Regions from separate parts of the Staphylococcus capitis subsp. capitis genome, predicted to be linked through region 2. Evidence: predicted binding sites of a transcription regulator. Region 2 holds the regulator's gene; each other region holds the start of a gene.

Region 1 (7,015 bases), 330 kb from region 2:
GAGGAATTCCCCTCATGTTTGAGATAAGGGTATTCCCTACTTTTCAAAAATAATGTGAATAAAATCACAATTAATCAAAAAATTATTATACAATGCAGATGAAAGGATTGGTAATAGTGATAGGTAATATCTTAGTGGCACACGGTATGAGGAAAGGTCAACAAAATGAGGCACTAGAGGAGTTTATTACTACACTTTTAAAAGATGAAGATTATCATTATGAGCTTGCATTTTTAGAAAGTGATACGCAAAATCTTGAATTGACTATGGAAAAAATGATTAAGCAAGGTGTGACACGATTTAGAATTGTACCCTTACTTATATTCAGAGCGATGCACTATATAGGCGACATACCTGAGATTTTAAAAAGCATGAAAGAGAAATATCCTCATATTAATAGTGAAATGAGTGAGCCACTTGGTACGCATCCTTATATGAAGGATTTAGTTGAAAGAAGAATGGCAGATGTAGACTTACCAGCTAATGCGAATGTAGCAACAGTCATCATTGCACATGGTAACGGTAGTGGTCGTTTCACAAAAGCCCATGAAGAATTAAAAGAATTTGTGAAAAGTATTGATTCAAATAAACCAGTATACGCGAGAGCACTATATGGTGTAATGACATTTAAAAATGATTTGGATGAAATATCTAAAAAATACGATGATTTAATCATCGTACCGCTATTTTTATTTGATGGCCGTTTAGTTAATAAAGTTAAACGTTTAATATCAGAAATGGATATTCATTGTAATCTTCATATTACACCATCTATTAATTTTGACCACATTTTAAAATTAATTATTCGCGCACGTATAGAACAATTAGCTGTATAAATAATCACTAAATACTTAGCTTCCTTAGTTTAGACTCTTTTACCAATCCTTTAGTAATAAATTATAGATTAATTTTTACATTAGAGGAGCATAGATATGTCTAAACAAAAATTAGTAATGATTGGTAACGGTATGGCAGGTATACGAACTATAGAAGAACTGATTAGTCGAGATGCGAATCGCTATGATATCACAGTAGTCGGTAAAGAACCTTATCCAAACTATAATCGAATTATGTTATCCAATATTTTACAAAATAAAATGACTGTCGAAGAGACGATTATGAACAGTTATGAATGGTATGAAGAAAATCATATTACACTTATCAATGATGACCCAGTTGAAAAGGTAGACCGACAATCTAAAAAAATTATTACACAAAAAGGTATAGAACTAGAATATGATATTTGTATTTTCGCAACAGGTTCTAAAGCTTTTGTGTTACCCATTGAGGGGTCTAACTTACCGAGTGTTATCGGGTGGAGAACGATACAAGATACAGAACAAATCATCGATATCGCTAGTAAAAAGAAAAAAGCTATTGTCATCGGTGGTGGGCTACTTGGATTAGAGTGTGCACGTGGTTTATTAGACCAAGGTATGGATGTCACAGTACTTCATCTTGCTGAATGGTTAATGGAGATGCAACTGGATAGAAAAGCTGGCGATATGTTGAGAGCGGATCTTGAAAAGCAAGGCATGAAATTTGAATTGCAAGCCAACTCAAAACGCATTATAGGTCATGAGGATGTTGAAGCTGTTGAATTAGCGGACGGACGTGTGATTGAGACAGATTTAGTCGTTATGGCTGTAGGAATTAGACCTTATACAGAGGTGGCTAAAGATGCTGGATTAGATGTTCAAAGAGGTATTGTAGTCAATGATTTTCTACAAACGTCCGATTCAAATATCTATGCAATTGGAGAATGTGCTGAACACAATGGTAAAGTTTATGGTTTAGTTGCACCACTTTATGAACAGGGTAAAGTTCTTGCTGACTATTTAACTGGAAATGAAACAGAAGGTTACAAAGGTTCAACAACTTTCACTTCTTTAAAGGTTTCTGGTTGTGATTTATACAGTGCTGGTCAGATTGTTGAAAATGATGACATACACGGTATCGAGATTTTTAATAGCATTGACAATATTTATAAAAAGGTATATTTAAATCAAGGACAAGTTGTAGGAGCAGTACTTTATGGAGATACAGATGATGGATCTCGATTTTATAATATGATGAAGAAACATGAATCCCTCGAAGATTATACGCTTGTCTCATTATTACACAAAGGTGATGATACAGGTTCAGTTTCAATTGCTGATATGGCAGATGATGAAACAATTTGTGGTTGTAATGGTGTCAATAAAGGTACGATAGTGAACGCTATTACTAAAGAAGGTCTTACATCTGTCAATGAAGTAACCCAATCTACTAAAGCAGGTAATTCATGTGGTAAATGTAAAAAACAAATAGGAGAAATACTTCAATATACACTCGGGGATGACTTTGTAGCTGCTAAACCTTCAGGAATATGCAGTTGTACAGAACTTACTAGAGATCAAATTGTGACTCAAATCAGAGCTAAAGGTCTTAAAACATCCAAGGAAGTAAGACGTGTGTTGAATTTTAAAGATAAAAATGGATGCCCTAAATGTCGTCCTGCAATTAATTATTATCTAAATATGGTATATCCATTGGAGCATCAAGATAAACAAGACTCTCGATTTGCAAATGAGCGTTATCATGCCAATATACAAAATGATGGTACATTTTCTGTCATACCTCAAATGAGAGGAGGCGTAACAGATCCAGACCAGCTTATCAAACTTGGAGAAGTTGCTAAGAAATACAATGTGCCACTCGTAAAAGTAACAGGATCACAACGTATTGGATTATATGGCTTAAACAAAGAAGAATTACCTAATGTATGGAAGGATTTAGGGATGCGTTCAGCTTCCGCTTATGGTAAAAAAACGCGTTCTGTAAAAAGTTGTGTCGGAAAAGAATTTTGCCGTTTTGGTACACAATACACAACTCGTCTAGGTATTCGTCTCGAAAAAACTTTCGAATATATTGATACACCTCATAAGTTTAAAATGGGCGTCTCCGGTTGTCCTAGAAGTTGTGTAGAATCTGGTGTGAAAGACTTCGGTGTCATCTCAGTTGAAAATGGATACCAAATATATATTGGTGGCAATGGAGGTACTGATGTTACAGTCGGACAATTACTAACAACAGTAGAAACTGAAGATGAAGTCATTCAATTATGCGGTGCTTTAATGCAATATTATAGAGAAACTGGTATTTATGCCGAGAGAACTGCACCGTGGATTCGTCGATTAGGTTTTGAAAATGTGAAAGAAGTTTTATTAGATAAAGAAAGACAAGAAGAATTATTTAATAGAATTATGGAAGCGAAAAAAGCTATAGAAAATGAACCATGGCAAGCCATTGTAGAAAATAAAAATGCACAAAAAATCTTTGAAGTTGAGAAGGTGTAAGAGATGAAAGCAATGGAAAAGGTGAAAGTTACAACATTAGATGCGTTAACACCACTTATAGGTAAAAAAGTCATTGTAGATAATAAAGAAATTGGAATATTTCTTACTGAAAAGGGAGATGTTTACGCTGTAAGTAATATCTGTCCGCATAAAAAAGGTCCATTGTCTGAAGGGACTGTAAGTGGAAATTATGTTTACTGTCCTTTACATGACCAAAAAATAGATTTGTTATCTGGAAAAGTACAAGAGCCAGATTCAGGTTGTGTCCAAACCTATACTGTTGAGGTTATCGATAATGAGGTTTATATATGTCTTTAAAATCAATGGGAAAGGTATATTTAATTGGGGCAGGACCTGGTAACCCTAATTTATTAACTAAAAAAGCAGAACGTATCATTAGAAATGCAGATGTCATTCTCTATGATCGTTTAGTCAATCCTCTTATTCTACAGTATTCAAGTTTTCAAACTGAACTGATTGATGTAGGGAAAAAACCTTACTGCAAACACATTCAACAAGAGGATATCAATCTAAAAATAGTTCAAATGGCTGAAAAATACCAATGTGTTGTACGCTTAAAAGGTGGAGATCCTGCTATATTTGGCAGGGTTACTGAAGAAATTAATACTTTAAAATCATATGGCATTGAACATGAAATTATACCAGGCGTGACATCAGCAAGTGCCGCAGTAGCTTCTCTCAATATAGGATTAACTATGAGAGGAATAGCGCCTAGTGTAACTTTTTCAACTGGACATTTTAAAGAGTCTACTAATAAAGATATTGATATAAGAAATTTAATGAATGGTGGAACTTTGGCCATTTACATGGGAATTAAACGACTAGGTGCAATCATCGAACAAATTAAAAATTATACTAGTGAAGATTATCCAATAGCTATCGTTTTTAATGCTACTTGCTATAATCAAAAAGTGATTACCGGGAAGTTAAGCACGATTGAACAACTATTAAATGAAGATAATTCAGAGGGACAACCGGGAATTTGTATATTAGGTCCATTAGTGAATGAAATAGATAAAATGGTACTGGATAGCACCATGGAAGATGTCAATCATATTTTGTACGTGATTAATGGAGATAAAGAGAACGCTATGTTAAAAGCTGAAGCATTGTATGAAGAAGGGAAGAATTGTTTACTCAATTTTGATAACAGTTACCACCATACTCAACAAGTATTATACAAAAATATAATAGACCAACACGATATTAGTTATATTCAAGCATAAATAGAATTAATTTTGATACTCCTCGGAAGCCTGGGGCGACAAATTGGATTCACTCGAATTCAATATTGTCGTCCCTTTTTTTAGGGATTAAAACTATTCAATTAGGTATTTCCCTAATATTAAAACTTTGTGAAAAAATGTACAATCATTGTGAACACGAATACTACGATATAAATGCGAAATGATAAAAGCATTCAAAGTGGAAGGATGTCATTAATGGGAAAATTTGGATTAAATTTCTTTAAGCCTACTGAAAAGTTTAATGGAAATTGGTCAGTTTTAGAGCAAAAGAGTAGAGAATGGGAGAAAATGTATCGTGAAAGATGGAGCCATGATAAGGTAGTTAGAACGACTCACGGCGTCAATTGTACTGGTTCATGCTCGTGGAAAGTATTTGTTAAAAATGGAGTGATTACTTGGGAAAATCAACAAACTGACTACCCAAGTTGCGGACCTGATATGCCGGAATTTGAACCTCGTGGATGTCCAAGGGGCGCTTCATTTTCATGGTATGAGTACAGTCCTCTAAGAGTAAAATATCCATACATTAGAGGGAAATTATTAGATTTATGGACTCAAGCATTAGAGGAAAATAACGGCAATCGAATCGCAGCATGGGCCTCTATAGTAGAAGATGAAAATAAAGCTAAAGCATATAAAGAAGCTCGAGGAAAAGGTGGTAATGTTAGAGCAAACTGGAGAGACGTTACAGATATTATTGCAGCACAAATTTTATATACGATTAAAAAAGATGGTCCTGACCGAATTGCAGGATTCACTCCTATACCTGCAATGTCTATGATTAGTTATGCCTCAGGAACAAGATTTATTAATCTATTGGGCGGAGAAATGCTTAGCTTCTATGACTGGTACGCTGACTTACCTCCTGCTTCACCTCAAATATGGGGAGAACAAACAGACGTACCTGAATCGAGTGATTGGTATAACACTGCTTACATTATCATGTGGGGATCCAATGTACCATTAACACGAACACCAGACGCACATTTTATGACTGAAGTAAGATATAAAGGGACTAAAGTCATTTCAGTTGCACCAGATTATGCAGAAAACGTGAAATTTGCTGACAATTGGTTAGCGCCTCATCCAGGTACAGATGCTGCAGTAGCGCAAGCTATGACGCACGTTATTTTACAGGAATTTTATGAAAATGAACCTAACGATATGTTTATCAATTATGCGAAGCAATATACTGATATGCCGTTCGTGATTATGTTAGATCAAGATGAAAATGGTTATAAAGCAGGTCGATTTTTACGAGCAAGTGATTTAGGTATTGATAGTGAGAATAGTGAATGGAAGCCAGTAATTTTTGATTGTGAAAGTCAACAATTAGTAGTACCAAATGGAACGATGGGCCAGCGTTGGGAAGAAGGTAAGAAATGGAATTTAAAATTAGAGAATGAAGATGGAACAAAAATTAATCCGGCTTTATCTATGGTTGAAGAAGATTATGAATTACAAACTATCCAGTTCCCATACTTTGATAGTAAGGGTGACGGCGTGTTTAAGAGACCTATTCCATCTCGCAAGATTAGATTGTCTAATGATCAAGAAGTATATATATCAACTGTTTATGACCTTATGGCGAGTCAATATGGTATTCAACGTTTTAACCATGAACTTGAAGCTCAATCCTATGATGACGTTAAATCCAAATATACACCAGCATGGCAAGAATCTATTACTGGTATCAATAGAGGATTAGTCATTCAAGTTGCTAAAGAATTCGCTCAAAATGCAATTGATACGGATGGACGGTCTATGATTATTATGGGCGCAGGCATTAATCATTGGTTTAATTCAGATACGATTTACCGTTCGATTTTAAATTTAGTAATACTTTGTGGATGTCAAGGAGTCAATGGAGGCGGTTGGGCACATTATGTAGGTCAAGAAAAGTGTCGACCTATTGAAGGATGGAATACTGTTGCCTTTGCTAAGGATTGGCAAGGACCGCCACGTTTACAAAATGGTACAAGTTGGTTCTATTTTGCAACAGATCAATGGAAATATGAGGAGTCAAATGTTGATCAATTTAAATCACCATTAGCTGAGAATATTAAGCATCAACATCCAGCAGATTACAATGTGACGGCTGCTCGATTAGGTTGGCTACCTTCATATCCTCAATTTAATAAAAATAGTCTGTTGTTCGGAGAAGAAGCCAAAGAGGAAGGAAACGACTCTAATGAGGCTATTCTTAAAAAAGCAATTGACTCAATAAAAAATAAAGAGACTCAATTTGCAATTGAAGATCCAGATTTAAGAAAGAACCATCCTAAAACACTATTTGTTTGGAGATCAAACTTAATATCCAGTTCCGCTAAAGGACAAGAATATTTCATGAAACATTTATTAGGCACACGGTCAGGTTTAATGGCTGAACCTAATGAAGATGATAAACCT
Region 2 (7,015 bases):
AACTCTGCGCAAATTGATTAGGTTGATAGTCATACTCTTTTATAATTTTTGTCAGCTTTTCTTTTGTTTTATTACTAACGGAACCATTATTTAGAAACCTTGAAACTGTACTTTTTGATACACCAGCTAGCTTGGCGATATCAGAAATATTTTTCATAAGAAAACTCACCTATCATATATTCAATAACTTAAGCTTATTCTATCACATATGTAATCGCTTTAAATAATTAAATCAATCACATTTTTATTTACTAAAGTTTATTTGATATGTAAGGTGAGTTAAATTTATTTTTTGAAAATGATTTTAAAATTTCATCCGACGATTGAATTTGTTCAACTCGCCATAGAAGTAGGCCTTTTCACCGTGAACAATTTCATCGAGACCTGTTTTATCTTCTTCTGTAGTTGCTAAAGGTGTAAATGATTTAATTATTCTAGCTATGATGTAAGTAACTATTGCGCTAAATACTACAGTTGCTAGTGCCGCTGTTAATTGTATGAGAATCACTTTAAAGTCACCAGTGTATATGAGTCCATTTTCAATAGCATCATTCACTTTATGAGACTGGAACACTCCTGTTAATACTGCGCCTAAAACTCCTCCTACACCATGGATACCAAAGGCATCTAAAGCATCATTATATTGTAACTTCACTTTAATTAAATTAATAACGATGTAGCAACCGAGACCACCAATAATAGCGATAATCATGGCACTTAAATAATTAACATAACCTGCTGCTGGAGTGATAGCAACGAGACCAGATAGCGCTCCAGATAATAATCCTAAAAGACTTGTCGTCTTTTTCAAGGCATACTCTAAGATTAACCATCCTAGTGCCCCAGCACTTGCAGCAATAACAGTGTTAACGAATGAAATCATTGCAATTTGATCGAAAGTAAACGCGCTACCTACGTTAAAGCCGTACCAGCCCAACCAAACTAAAATACCTCCTATGAGAGTTATAAGTAAATTATGTGGCGTGTGTTTCTCTTGTTTCTTACCTACACCTATCATTATACCTAATATAAGACCGGACACCCCTGAGGTAATATGTACTACTGTACCTCCGGCATAATCAATAGCACCAAGCTTACTAATCCATCCTCCACCCCAAACCCAGTGAGCTACAGGACTATAAATGAGCACGACCCATAATCCAACAAAAATAAGATATGGGATAAATCTCATTTTCTCAGCAATAGAGCCTGATAAAATAGAAACTGCGATTGTACAAAACATCATTTGAAATAACATAAAGAGTGCGAGAGGGATATGAGGGCTAATTGTTTTAGAAATTGCAAAACCAACATGGTTTAAACCTAGAAATTTTAAACCACCTAACCAATCATTACCTTGATCAAAACTAATAGAAAAACCAATAATCATCCATGCAAAAGTAACGATAACTATTGCAGCCATACTTTGCATTACTGTATTTAATGCATTCTTAGATTGGATAAGTCCCCCATAGAATAAACTTAATCCTGGAGTCATTAACCAAACTAATAATGTACATAGAAATAAGAAAATTGTATCATCCATATTCATTCTTACCACTTCCTTTAGCAACATCATAATAAGTGTTTGAGGGAAGTGCAAAAATCGGTAAGATAATATTACACCATGAGTAAGATTAAGTGACATCTCAAATCAACCATTAGTATATATTAAGCATTAATAAAGCTAGCGACATCGTATAATATCACTAGCTTGTTACTCACTTATATTTAAGCTTTTTGAATAGTTATAGTCCAAGAAGCATCATCTAATTGTTCATAATTAGTTACTGGATAGCCATTTTCAGCCGCCCAATTTGGTAAGGCTTCTGTTGCTTGCGTACAATCAAAGTCTATTTTTAATTCATCACCTTGATTTAACTCTTCCATTTTCTTTTGTGCCTCAATAAGCGGAAATGGACACACCATACCAACTGTACCTAATTCATGTACCATTGTCTTTCCCTCCTTAAGTTGTCTGGGTTTGTTGACTTACTTGTTTACTTTTAGATGTTTGACTAGATGTTTGTTGTAACTTTTTCATAGGTTTAATAAAAATAAAATAACTCATAAACCATACACCTGCTATCATAGATGCTAAGCCTAACCATCCTTGCCAGCTCATCGTAGCTGTTTCGACTAACCCATTACCAATTGAACATCCACCAGCTACAGAAGCACCAAATCCCATCAATATACCACCTATAGCACTGTTACGAATAGTTTTCTTATCTGGAAGTCTCCATTTAAATTCTTTAGAACCTCTAGCAGCTACGTATGAACCAATAAAGATACCAAGCACTAATAAAACGCCCCAATCAATAAACTTAGTATTACCTGATATTAGAAAGTTAATCAAATTAGCAGATGGGGTCGTAATACCAAGTCCGTATGGTCGACCTGTTGATTCACTCATAGGCCAAGCCAGTAAAGCAATAAGTCCTACAGCAATACCTGCTATAAATGAATGGTATCTTCTTTCAAACAAATAGTGTCGAATACCTGTATACTTTTGTTTTAATTTAGGCACCATTACTTTTGGTTTACGTAAAGTTCTCACAACTAACGTAACTGTAATTATTGCTAAAATTAAAACAAGTACCCAGTTAGGAACTCCAGTTGATTGACTCACACTCGCGTTCACGTTTAAGGGTTTATTAATTGCATTCATAACTGGGAGAAGTACACCTGTTTTAGTAATTGCAGAAGTTATAGCATATAAAATTAATGCCACCCAACTGCCAATTAAACCTTCTCCCGCGCGATACCACATACCAGTGGCACAGCCACCAGCTAAGACAATACCTATGCCAAATATGAATGAACCTACGATAGTCCCTACTACTGGAAATGTATGAGCAGGGACTTTAACTATACCTAAACTTGTAAATATTAGTAGTCCTAAACTCTGAACCGTTATAGCTACAAGCAATGCGTAAAACATTTTATTACTTTTTTGGACATACATATCTCTGAAACCGCCCGCTAGACAGAATCTTGTACGTTGCATTACAAACCCTAATAATGCCCCAACAATAAGTCCACTAATTATCATCCATGTCATTTAATCACCTATTTCCGATATAAATACTAAGGTATTATACTGGAAATAATCAAATTTTGCAAACTTAATAAATTTTGACTTTTTTAAAAATTAAAGCTCAAACAGAATAAATTACTTTGTTTTCAACAAGCTTAAAAATATATGCGCTGACTCCCGAGGAAACAGGGCCAGTCGAAGCCTACAGGCTGAAACGATTTCCTTGGAAAGCATGCGCATATAGTATGTATTTTAGATTTTCTAATTTAAATAATTACAATTATATTTATTTAAGTTTATTGTATTTTCAATGCTTTGCTTAATGATTTTAAATCTTCTTTTGAAAAATGACTAAATTTATACCACTCATGATTGTTATAAAGAATGAATAATTTACTTCCTAATAGCCCCTTTGAACGCTTATATCTCACAACTTTATTAATATCTAATTCGATATCAAATGGTGTATATTCTTTACCATAAGCTTTGAATAGTAAAATATTATCATTTAATACGAGTTTCCCAGGAACGTTTACCATCTGCGGTATATGTGCTTTAAATGTACAATTTACTTCAAGTTTCACTATGGCTTGCCCCCCCTATTTTTTGATTATGTATACTATATCATTTTTCATAAAAAAGAAGCATCCTAAATAGGATGCTAAAAGTTGTTAATTATTATTACTATAGTTCTTCATAAAGAACAATAGTGATTGTAGTTCAATTCCTAAATCAATGTGGTGAACTTGTACGTCTTGAGGTGTTTTAACTCTGCTTGGCGTAAAGTTTAGTATACCTTTCACACCCGCTTCAACTAGTTGATCAGCAACTTGTTGTGCTACATTTTCAGGAGTAGTTAATATCACTACGTCTATTTCTTCTGCTGCTAGTGTAGATTTTATTTCATTACTATTTTTAACTATGACTTTGCCGACTTGTTCTCCAATCAATTCTTCTCTAATATCAAAAGCTTCTGTAATTGTCATCTCATCGTGTATTGAGAAGTTGTAAGTAAGTAACGCACGACCTAGATTACCTACACCTACTATTGCAATTTTAATTTCATCACTTTCACTCAGTTCAGACTTGAAAAATTCAAGCATACTATCAATGTTATAACCATAGCCTTTTTTGCCTAATTCACCGAAATAAGAAAAATCACGACGAATCGTTGCCGAATCTATTTGTAAAGCTTCACTAATTGCTTTAGAATTCACACGGTCAATACCCTTAGATTTTAATGTACTCACAAATCTATAATATAAAGGTAAACGCTTTAATGTAGCACGAGGAATTTTATTATTTTCTGGCATCCAATGTGTCCCCCTTGAAGTTTGAATGAATTATATTTATGTATTCAAACGTTTTATCGTGCAAGTTGTAAGGCGTTTAAATAATCAAATAATTGCCTACAATGAATACTTAAATATTATACATTATTGAATTTTAAAAATAAATATCTCAGTTTCATGTGATGCGCGAATGCTGTAAAATAAAGATAATTGAGTCAACATATAGCTTAATCGTCATACCTTATGAGGTAGATGTACCCTATTATTAAAAAATAATGCTTAACTATTTAAAATTCACATAAAATTAAAATTTTTTAAATCTTATTGATTACATATAGTCTATAACTATTTAATAGAATTAGAAAGGTGAGAATCGAATGATACTTTTACAACTTAATGACATCTCGAAATCGTTCGATGGTGAAGATATTTTTACTAATGTAGACTTTGAAGTTAAAACGGGTGAAAGAATAGGTGTCGTTGGTCGAAACGGCGCAGGTAAATCTACATTAATGAAAATTATAGCCGGCGTAGAAGGTTACGATAGCGGTCATATATCAAAAATAAAAAATTTAAAAATGGGCTATCTTACTCAACAAATGACACTTAACTCAACGGCTACAGTCTTCGAAGAGATGTCTAAACCATTTGAACATCTGAAAAATATGGAGAGCTTAATCAAAGAAGAAACTGATTGGTTGGCACAACATACGAGTGAATACGAAACACAAACTTACCAAGAGCATATGGAACGTTACGAGTCATTAACGAACCGGTTTGAACAACTCGAGGGTTATCAATATGAAAGTAAAATAAAAACAGTTCTTCATGGCCTTAATTTTACTGAGAGTGATTTTGATAAACCTATTAATGATTTTAGTGGTGGTCAAAAAACACGCCTTTCACTCGCTCAAATGTTATTAAATGAACCTGATTTACTCTTGCTAGATGAACCAACAAACCACTTAGATCTTGAAACGACAAAATGGTTAGAAGATTATCTTAAATATTTTAAAGGCGCCATCGTTATTATTAGTCATGATAGATACTTCTTAGATAAAATAGTTACTCAAATCTATGATGTAGCTCTCGGAGACGTTAAACGCTATGTAGGTAATTATGAACAATTTATTGAACAACGTGACCAATATTATGAAAAACGTATGCAAGAGTATGAAAAACAACAAGAAGAAATTCAAAAATTAGAAAACTTCGTAGAAAAGAATATTACAAGAGCTTCAACAAGTGGCATGGCTAAAAGTCGACGTAAAACTTTAGAGAAAATGGAACGTATAGACAAGCCGATGATTGACGCGAGAAGTGCCAATATACAATTCGGCTTTGAAAGAAATACAGGTAATGATGTCATGCATATTCGTGATCTTAAAATTGGATATGATTCCCCCATTACTCAACCAATTAATATTGAAGTGTTTAAGGGTGACCATATTGCTGTAATCGGACCAAATGGAGTGGGAAAAACCACTCTAATCAAAACAATCGCCAATAAGCAAGACAAACTAGCTGGAGAAATTACTTTTGGGGCTAATCTTCAAATTGGTTATTATGATCAAAAACAAGCTGAGTTCAAATCAAATAAAACAATTTTAGATTACGTTTGGGATCAGTATTCTCATATGAATGAAAAAGATGTGCGTGCTGTTCTAGGTCGTTTTTTATTTGTACAAGAAGATGTTAAAAAGATCATAAATGATTTATCTGGTGGTGAAAAAGCCCGATTGCAATTAGCTTTATTAATGTTACAAAAAGACAATGTGCTGATACTAGATGAACCTACTAACCACTTAGATATAGATTCTAAAGAAATGTTAGAACAAGCTTTAAAACATTTTGAAGGTACCATTATATTTGTTTCTCACGATAGATACTTTATTAATCAGCTTGCAAATAAAGTATTTGATTTAAATCATGAGGGTGGACAAATGTATCTCGGAGATTATCAATACTATATTGAAAAAACTGAAGAAGCTGCTGCAATAAAAGCTCAAGAAGAATTGAACAATTCTTCTCCAAAAACTAAAGATAATAATGATACCACTATTTCATCCTCATCATATTCAACTCAAAAACAACAAAAGAGTCAACAACGAAAAATCGAACGTCAAATCGAACAATGTGAAGCTAAGATAGAAGAATTTGAAACTCATATTTCATATATTGAGACACAATTAACTCAACCAGAAGTATTTAATGATCCTATTAAAGCTGCAGAATTAGCTGAGAAAAAAAATAATACCGAACAAAAATTAGAACAAGTTATGTTAGAATGGGAAGAATTACAAGAAAAATTATAAATATCCATTTATCATTGAGACACTAAAAGGTAGAATTTCTTACTTTTTAGTGTCTTTTAGTATGTTATTACACAAATTTTATTCACACTCTATATCGCTAATTTGAAAGCTATCCACACAGTTATCCTAGTTATCCACAAGTAAATTAACACTATTCCTAAAAATTATTCGAGTTATACACGGTAATATCCACACTTTTCAACAGTATTTATCCACAGTTTACACACATTTTGTTGATAAGTACGCACGTTCCCTATTGACATCTCATTTTTAATATGAAGATTTGAGTCTAAAATTTATTTATGAAATAATTTAAATATAACTATACTGAGGAGACATTTATGACTAACAATCAAACGTTCGGACTC
Region 3 (7,015 bases), 1.1 Mb from region 2:
CGTCCAGCATCTTCTACAAAAGTATAACCTTTTTCTTTCGTGGTTTTATCAGCCTGCTCTTTTGTATAAAATAATCCAATTGGTTTAGTAGGGTTATTGAAAGCAGAATCATCGCTTGCAACTTGAACTTGTGTTACTAGCGTAACAACTTGTTTATCTATGCCCATTGAATGAAGTTCGTTTTGTAAACTTTCTTGCATTTGATAGCCAATATAAGCTTGGCTCATAGCTCCACATTCAGGGAAAGGAAAAGGAGGACCTTGTTTGTGTTCCGCCGCATAATTTAAACCTAAGTTAATACTTCCAACTTGTGGGCCATTACCATGACTAATTACAATTTCGTATCCTTTATTGATTAAACTTACTAGAGATTTAGCTGTACTTTTTAATAAATCTAATTGTTCTTTAGGTGATTGCCCTAAAGCGTTACCACCCAAAGCTACGACGATTTTAGACATATTTATATCCTCCTTTCATTTATTCTCCTAATGTTGCTACCATGACTGCTTTTATTGTATGAGCTCTATTCTCTGCCTCTTGGAAAACAACTGATTGTTCACTTTCAAATACTTCATTTGTTACTTCCATTTCATTTAATCCATACTTCTCTTGAATCTGTTTACCGATTTTTGTTTCAGTATCATGGAATGATGGTAGACAATGTTCAAAAATAGTATCTGGGTTTCCTGTTTTTTTCATTAATTCTTTAGTTACACGGTATGGTTCTAACAGTTTAATACGTTTTTCCCAAACTTCATCAGGTTCACCCATAGATACCCAAACATCTGTATAAATTACATCAGATCCTTTGACTCCTTCATCGATATCATCAGTTACAAGGATTTTACCACCATTTTTCTCAGCTATATTATTACAACGGTTTAATAACTCGTCAGTTGGATTTAGTTCTTTGGGACATACGAGATGGAAGGTCATGCCCATAATTGCTGCTCCTTGCATTAAGGCATTTGCAACATTATTACGTCCATCTCCAACGTATGTGAAATTAATTTCATTATATGGTTTCTTTAATACTTCTTTAGCTGTTAAAAAGTCAGCAAGTACTTGTGTTGGATGATCTTCGTCAGTTAAACCATTCCATACCGGTACGCCAGAATATTTTGCCAAGTCTTCAACTACTCGTTGTGAAAATCCGCGATATTCTATGCCATCATACATTCCGCCTAAAACACGAGCAGTATCTTTGGCAGACTCTTTTTTACCCATTTGAGAACCTGTTGGTCCAAGATATGTTACATGTGCACCTTGATCATAAGCCGCTGTTTCAAATGCACATCGAGTACGCGTTGAATCTTTTTCAAAAAGTAGAGCGATATTTTTACCTTTCATTTTTTGTTGTTCTATTCCTGCATATTTTGCACGTTTAAGATCTTCAGATAAGTTAAGTAAAAATTCCATTTCTTTTTGTGTGAAGTCTAGCAAAGTTAAAAAGTTTCTATTTCTTAAATTTTTCATTTTAAATATCTCCTTTTTCATTAATTTTTTATTTTTTAATAATCCAATTTCTTTTATCTTGGTATATAATGTTTTCTGTTTTTAATTCTCTGATTATTTCACCAGTAGTTTTTCTGTTAAGTCCAGATAAATTACTTATTAATTGAACAGTCATAATTTGTTTTAATTCATAGAATTCTCCATTATCATCCCCAATTGAACAGCATAAAATTTGTAGTATTCTTTCAATTCTTTCTTTAGCTGAATTAGCTCTTAACGCCATAATATATTCTACTTGAAATTGAATAGTCTCATTAAGCTTCTTGAAGAGACTTTCAAATATTTCTTTATGTTTTCTACATAAATACTCAAGTAAATCTTTCGGTAAAGTTATAATTTTACAGTCTGTTAAAGCTGTACATACTTCATAAGGTGCAAGGGTTTCATAAAATATGAGGTTCATTGGAAATATATTTTCATCTTTACTTAATCTTAAATAATTATCGCCAGTAATATTAGAAGATTCATGTAAAATACAACCATTGACTAAAAAGTATACAAATTTTATTTGATTAGTTGAATGATATATGACTTGTCCTTTTTTATATTGACAAAGTGTTAAGTCCTCCTTATAAGGTCTAATAATACTAACAGGAATATTTAAGTATGATGCTAATTGTTTAAGATTATTATCAAATTCATATTCTGAATTTTTAATATAAATATTTTCTTCATACATAACTATAAACCCCTTAAAAATTACTTAGTTTAAATCATAACTTAAAATACAGAAATATTACCTGTAATCAAACGAATTATTCCCATTATTGCAAGTACAATGATGAATATGAATAACGTATAATCCAATTTTGTCAAATGTTTGTTATTATCCCTTTGTACGTAGCTGTATACGAGTAATCCAGGTATATATAACAACATTGTTAATAGTAAATAATCTAATCCAGCTGCATAAACCAACCAAATTGTGTAAATAGATGCAATAATTCCTATTATCCATTGTTTTAAACTAGCTTTAGATTTATTTTGAATAGTATATTTAACCTGGTAAAAAGCACTGAGTGTATATGGAATTAAGATTGCACTTGATGCAAGTGAAAACGCAAACTGATAGGCACTATCTGTAAACAACATACTAATTAAAAATAACTGAACTAATATATTAGTAATAATTAAAGCGTTGACCGGAGCTTTATTCTTATTTTCTTTAGCAAACCATTTCGGGAAAAGTCCATCTTTAGCTACAATGAATGGTAATTCACCAGCTAGTAATGTCCATCCTAACCAAGCTCCTAAAACAGAGATAATTAAGCCTATATTAACTAACACTGAACCCCAATGACCTACAATATGTTCTAATACTTGTGCCATTGATGGATTAGCAAGTTTTGAAATTTGGTTCTGCTGAATGACACCTTGGGCTAGTACAGTCATTAAGAAATAAATGACTAGTACAGAAATCAAACCAATAACGGTAGCAGTTCCTACATCCTTTTTAGACTTTGCACGTCCAGAAAAGACAACGGCTCCTTCAATCCCTGTGAATACCCATACAGTTACTAACATAGTACTTTTTACTTGTGCCATTGTATCTCCCCAACTAAAAACGCCAACACTTCCACTAGTCATACCATAAAAACCGGATTTAAAAGTACTGAAGTTGAATACAACTATCATGCATATAATAACTAGAAATATAGGTATTAATTTAGCTACTGTAACAATACTATTTATAAACGCTGCAGTTTCTACACCTCTAAGTATTAAAAAATGTACGCCCCATAATAAAATTGATGCTACGATAATACTTGGAAGTGTGTTACCTCCTTTAAATATAGGGAAAAAGTTACCCACGGCTGACATTAATAGGGTTGCATAAGCCACGTTACCTAGAAATGCTGCAAACCAATAACCCCAAGCACTTGAGAAACCAATAAAATCTCCAAATCCTGTTTGAGCATAACTATAAATTCCACCATCAAGATCTGGTCGCTCATTAGTTAAATTTTGAAATACGAAAGCAAGAGAAATCATACCGATAGCAGTTATTATCCAACCTATAATTATTGCAAGGCCACCAGCTTGACCGCCCATATCTGAGATGATATTGAATGCACCACCACCAATCATAGATCCTATGACTAAACCAATTAAGGAAGTTTTACCTAATTTATTTTCATCCATATTAATCTCCCCTAATAAGGGTAGTAAAAATCTTGCTATTTAACTTAAAGATCGAATTACTTGTGATTTTTACTACCTTACTAATTTAAATATCCTCTCTAAATAATGGTTGACTCATACATCTTGGACCTCCGCGTCCACGTACAAGTTCACTACCGGTAATTTCAATTACTTTAATTCCTTTGTCGCGTAAAAGTTGGTTTGATACATAGTTGCGATCGTATGTCACTACTACCCCTGGACGAATACATAATGTGTTTGAACCATCATTCCATTGTTCGCGTGCTCCATCAATCACGTCACCATTACCTGTTGGTATAAAGTCGACTTTTTCTACTTCTAAAACTTCAGAAAGTGTTTCACGTAACTTGCTAGAACGAGTAATTTTTATATCGTCCTTACCATCATTTTGTTCTATGGTAAATATATTCATGTTATTTTCTTCTTTAAATATTGCTGCATGTACTGTAAACTTATCGTAGTCAATCATAGTTAGTACTGTATCTAGATGCATAAATGTACGTGTATTAGGTATTTCAATAGCTACGATTTTTTTAAAACTTGTGTTTGCATCTTTGAAAATATTACGTGCTAACTTTTCTATTGCTTGAGCTGATGTACGTTCTGATATACCAATAGCTAAAACATCTTCCGATAATACTAATTCATCTCCACCTTCAATATTAAATGGTGAGTTACGATCTAACCATACTGGTACATCTTTATCTTTAAATCTTGGATGATGTTTCAGTATATATGTCATAAAAATAGATTCTCTACGTCGTGCTCTCCAATACATTCTGTTAATTGTCATTCCTCTACCAATTGAAGCTTGGGGATCTCTTGTAAAATAAAGGTTGGGCATTGGATCTAAGTAAAATGGATATCTATCATCCATATACTCTACTAAATGAGTTGTTTCAAGTTGAATTTCTTCTTTACGTACGCCAGCCATGATTTTATTTACAAGTTCTTGGTCAGATAACTTTGAAAAGAATTCTTTAATTTCAGTTTCATGACCTAATATTGTCTTTTTAGATTCTGTTAATATGTCGTTTATGAAGTTCTCGCGTACTTCTGGCTCAGTAATAGATTCTGCTGCAAGTTTTTCTAAATAAACTACTTCGATTCCTTCATCTCTCAAAGTTTGAGCAAATTTGTCATGCTCTTCTTGTGCAACTTTTAAGTAGGGAATATCATCAAATAATAAACCACTTAAATGATCTGGTACTAAATTTTCTAATTCTTTTCCTGGTCTTTTTAACAACACAGTTTTCAATTTGCCTATTTCACTATTTACTTGAATGGGTCCTTGTACCATATTCAATTTCCTCCTTTGCTTTATTACATTTATATTATAAAGCGTTTTCAAAAAACATAATGTGATTTTATTCACAATAATTACTAGAGTGTTTTCACATATATAGATTTATTCAATTCAAAATTTTGTATAAATATGTATTTTGTGCTATATAATAGTGAATAATTTAAAAAAATATTGTTAAAACCTTATCTTATTCATACAAAAAAATTTTTTATCCATTTTTTTGTATTAGTAATCATTTAATTATGAAGGGAATAATTGATAACAAACAAATTCTGCCATTTCATTAGAAGAAGTCAAAATCATTAAAGTATCATTACCTCCAATAGTTCCTAGTATTTCTTTCATTTGTAATTGATCTATGTAATAACTTATACTTTGAGCAAATCCAGGAGCTGTTTTTATTAAGACATAGTTACTTAACGTTGTGAATTCAATAATTTCATCACTAAATATCTCTAATTGCTTTTTTGCACTTAATTGTTTTTTTTGATTTATTTTTTTGTAAATATACTTTTTATTTTCAACAGGGATTTTGTAAATTTCTAATTCTTGTAAATCACGAGAAATAGTTGTCAAGCTATAGTAAACTCCAAAATGTTTTGCCATGTAGTCCACTATTTGTTGTTTTTTATTAAATTGATTTTGTTGTATAACAGTTAGTATGATACTTAAACGTTTTTCTTTTTTCATTTTTAACTCCGATATTAATTTTGATTAAAAAAGCTTATAAAGTGCGACTTTATAATCTTTTTAAAATATAATTAATTAATTTGTTTGGAATAAAATTGCTTTGTAAATGAAATGTTTAACCATTTATCAAAGTTATTAAAGTCTTTATTAATTATTTCTATAACTTCATTTCTATATTTGTCTGTTTGTTTTATTGTTTGGATTTTAGAAGTGTTATCAACTATATTCTGTAAATCTATATATATCATTTGACCAATTTTAGTTATCCTTAAATCTTCCTCTTTTATATAATATTTAGCATTCATTTCTTTAATAGTTTCATGAAGATTATATTGAATTTCATCTGAAGCAGACATTGATATAATTTCTTTGAAATTATTAAATAATAAGCGAATAGGCATAAAGATGAGAATAACACCAGCCATTAAAACTAGCACAGGGTCTATATATGGAATAAACCAGCTAAAAGAAGTGCACTTGACAACAAAAATTATAGCAAAACCTATAATAAGTTCAAAACTAACACAAGTATCTAATAGCCATTGAAGTTTTTCAGTGTAAATTAAATCAGATTTATTTTTAAACAAAATTAGATAGATTAATCCACAACCTAAAAAAGAAAAGATTCCGTACCCTAAACCAATATTCGCATTTATTATACGTCCATTGTTTAAAATAGCATTTGCTGAAGATATCAAAGATAAAATACATAATAATAATATAGATGAATTGAAAACAATAGTTAATGGTTGAAAAATATATTTGCCAAATGGAAATGAGTCTCGGTTAGGTTTTTTTATCATATACGATGTAAATAATGACAATGATGAAATAACCAAACTAATAACTGAGTATAATCCATCTAATAAAACCATATCACTATTAGAAATAATTCATAAAAATATCCCAGATACTGAAAAAAGTAATGATCCAATTGTGGATATAACTAATATCCTACTTACTTTATTATTTAAATAATTCATTTAAATTTCACCTTCTAACAAGAGAAACTTACCGTTTAAATCTAAAATAATGATATCACAAACAAGTTAACAAAAGGTATTTAAGTTTATTTGAATTTAAATTTGTTTTATGTGTTTTTACTTGAAATATTTAATATTAGTGATACCGTTTAAATTGTAAAATGTACTGAAGCCAATAGCGAAAATTTTTAAGTCTTATCTAAAAGAAGGGTTAGTTATGAAAAAAACGGATGAAATCTTAAGGGAAATTGGTATTAGTCGTGTAGCCTTAAACAAAGGAGCAAAGTATTCTAAAGGATTTATGGAAGATGGTAATATTGGCGAAGGTTATGTAGCCGGATTAAAAGTAGATGCAGGT

What was found. Region 2 encodes Rex, which represses fermentation and respiration genes when NADH is low (regulators of the CRP and FNR family bind a similar motif). Its sites were predicted from a motif close to TTGTGAAATATTTCACAA; they were not measured.
Region 1: the regulator Rex is predicted to act here: its motif matches at 4,713-4,730, upstream of V6C74_RS02445 (nitrate reductase subunit alpha).
Region 3: the regulator Rex is predicted to act here: its motif matches at 5,038-5,055, upstream of arcA (arginine deiminase).

Annotation. Positions count from the first base shown of each region.
Region 1 is NZ_CP145263.1:499,891-506,905, forward strand. Features, by position in the region: gene V6C74_RS02425 (sirohydrochlorin chelatase) at 117-836, shown strand; gene nirB (nitrite reductase large subunit NirB) at 933-3,338, shown strand; gene nirD (nitrite reductase small subunit NirD) at 3,342-3,656, shown strand; gene cobA (uroporphyrinogen-III C-methyltransferase) at 3,647-4,585, shown strand; gene V6C74_RS02445 (nitrate reductase subunit alpha) at 4,802-7,015, shown strand, end outside.
Region 2 is NZ_CP145263.1:833,501-840,515, reverse strand. Features, by position in the region: gene V6C74_RS04200 (LacI family DNA-binding transcriptional regulator) at 1-157, opposite strand, end outside; gene V6C74_RS04195 (ammonium transporter) at 305-1,552, opposite strand; gene V6C74_RS04190 (sulfurtransferase TusA family protein) at 1,732-1,956, opposite strand; gene V6C74_RS04185 (YeeE/YedE family protein) at 1,970-3,064, opposite strand; gene V6C74_RS04180 (hypothetical protein) at 3,337-3,624, opposite strand; gene V6C74_RS04175 (redox-sensing transcriptional repressor Rex) at 3,712-4,353, opposite strand; gene abc-f (ribosomal protection-like ABC-F family protein) at 4,710-6,647, shown strand; gene V6C74_RS04165 (hypothetical protein) at 6,989-7,015, shown strand, end outside.
Region 3 is NZ_CP145263.1:2,136,521-2,143,535, forward strand. Features, by position in the region: gene arcC (carbamate kinase) at 1-458, opposite strand, end outside; gene argF (ornithine carbamoyltransferase) at 478-1,476, opposite strand; gene V6C74_RS10650 (Crp/Fnr family transcriptional regulator) at 1,505-2,194, opposite strand; gene arcD (arginine-ornithine antiporter) at 2,236-3,657, opposite strand; gene arcA (arginine deiminase) at 3,743-4,978, opposite strand; gene V6C74_RS10665 (arginine repressor) at 5,225-5,674, opposite strand; gene V6C74_RS10670 (cation transporter) at 5,746-6,567, opposite strand; gene hdcA (histidine decarboxylase, pyruvoyl type) at 6,875-7,015, shown strand, end outside.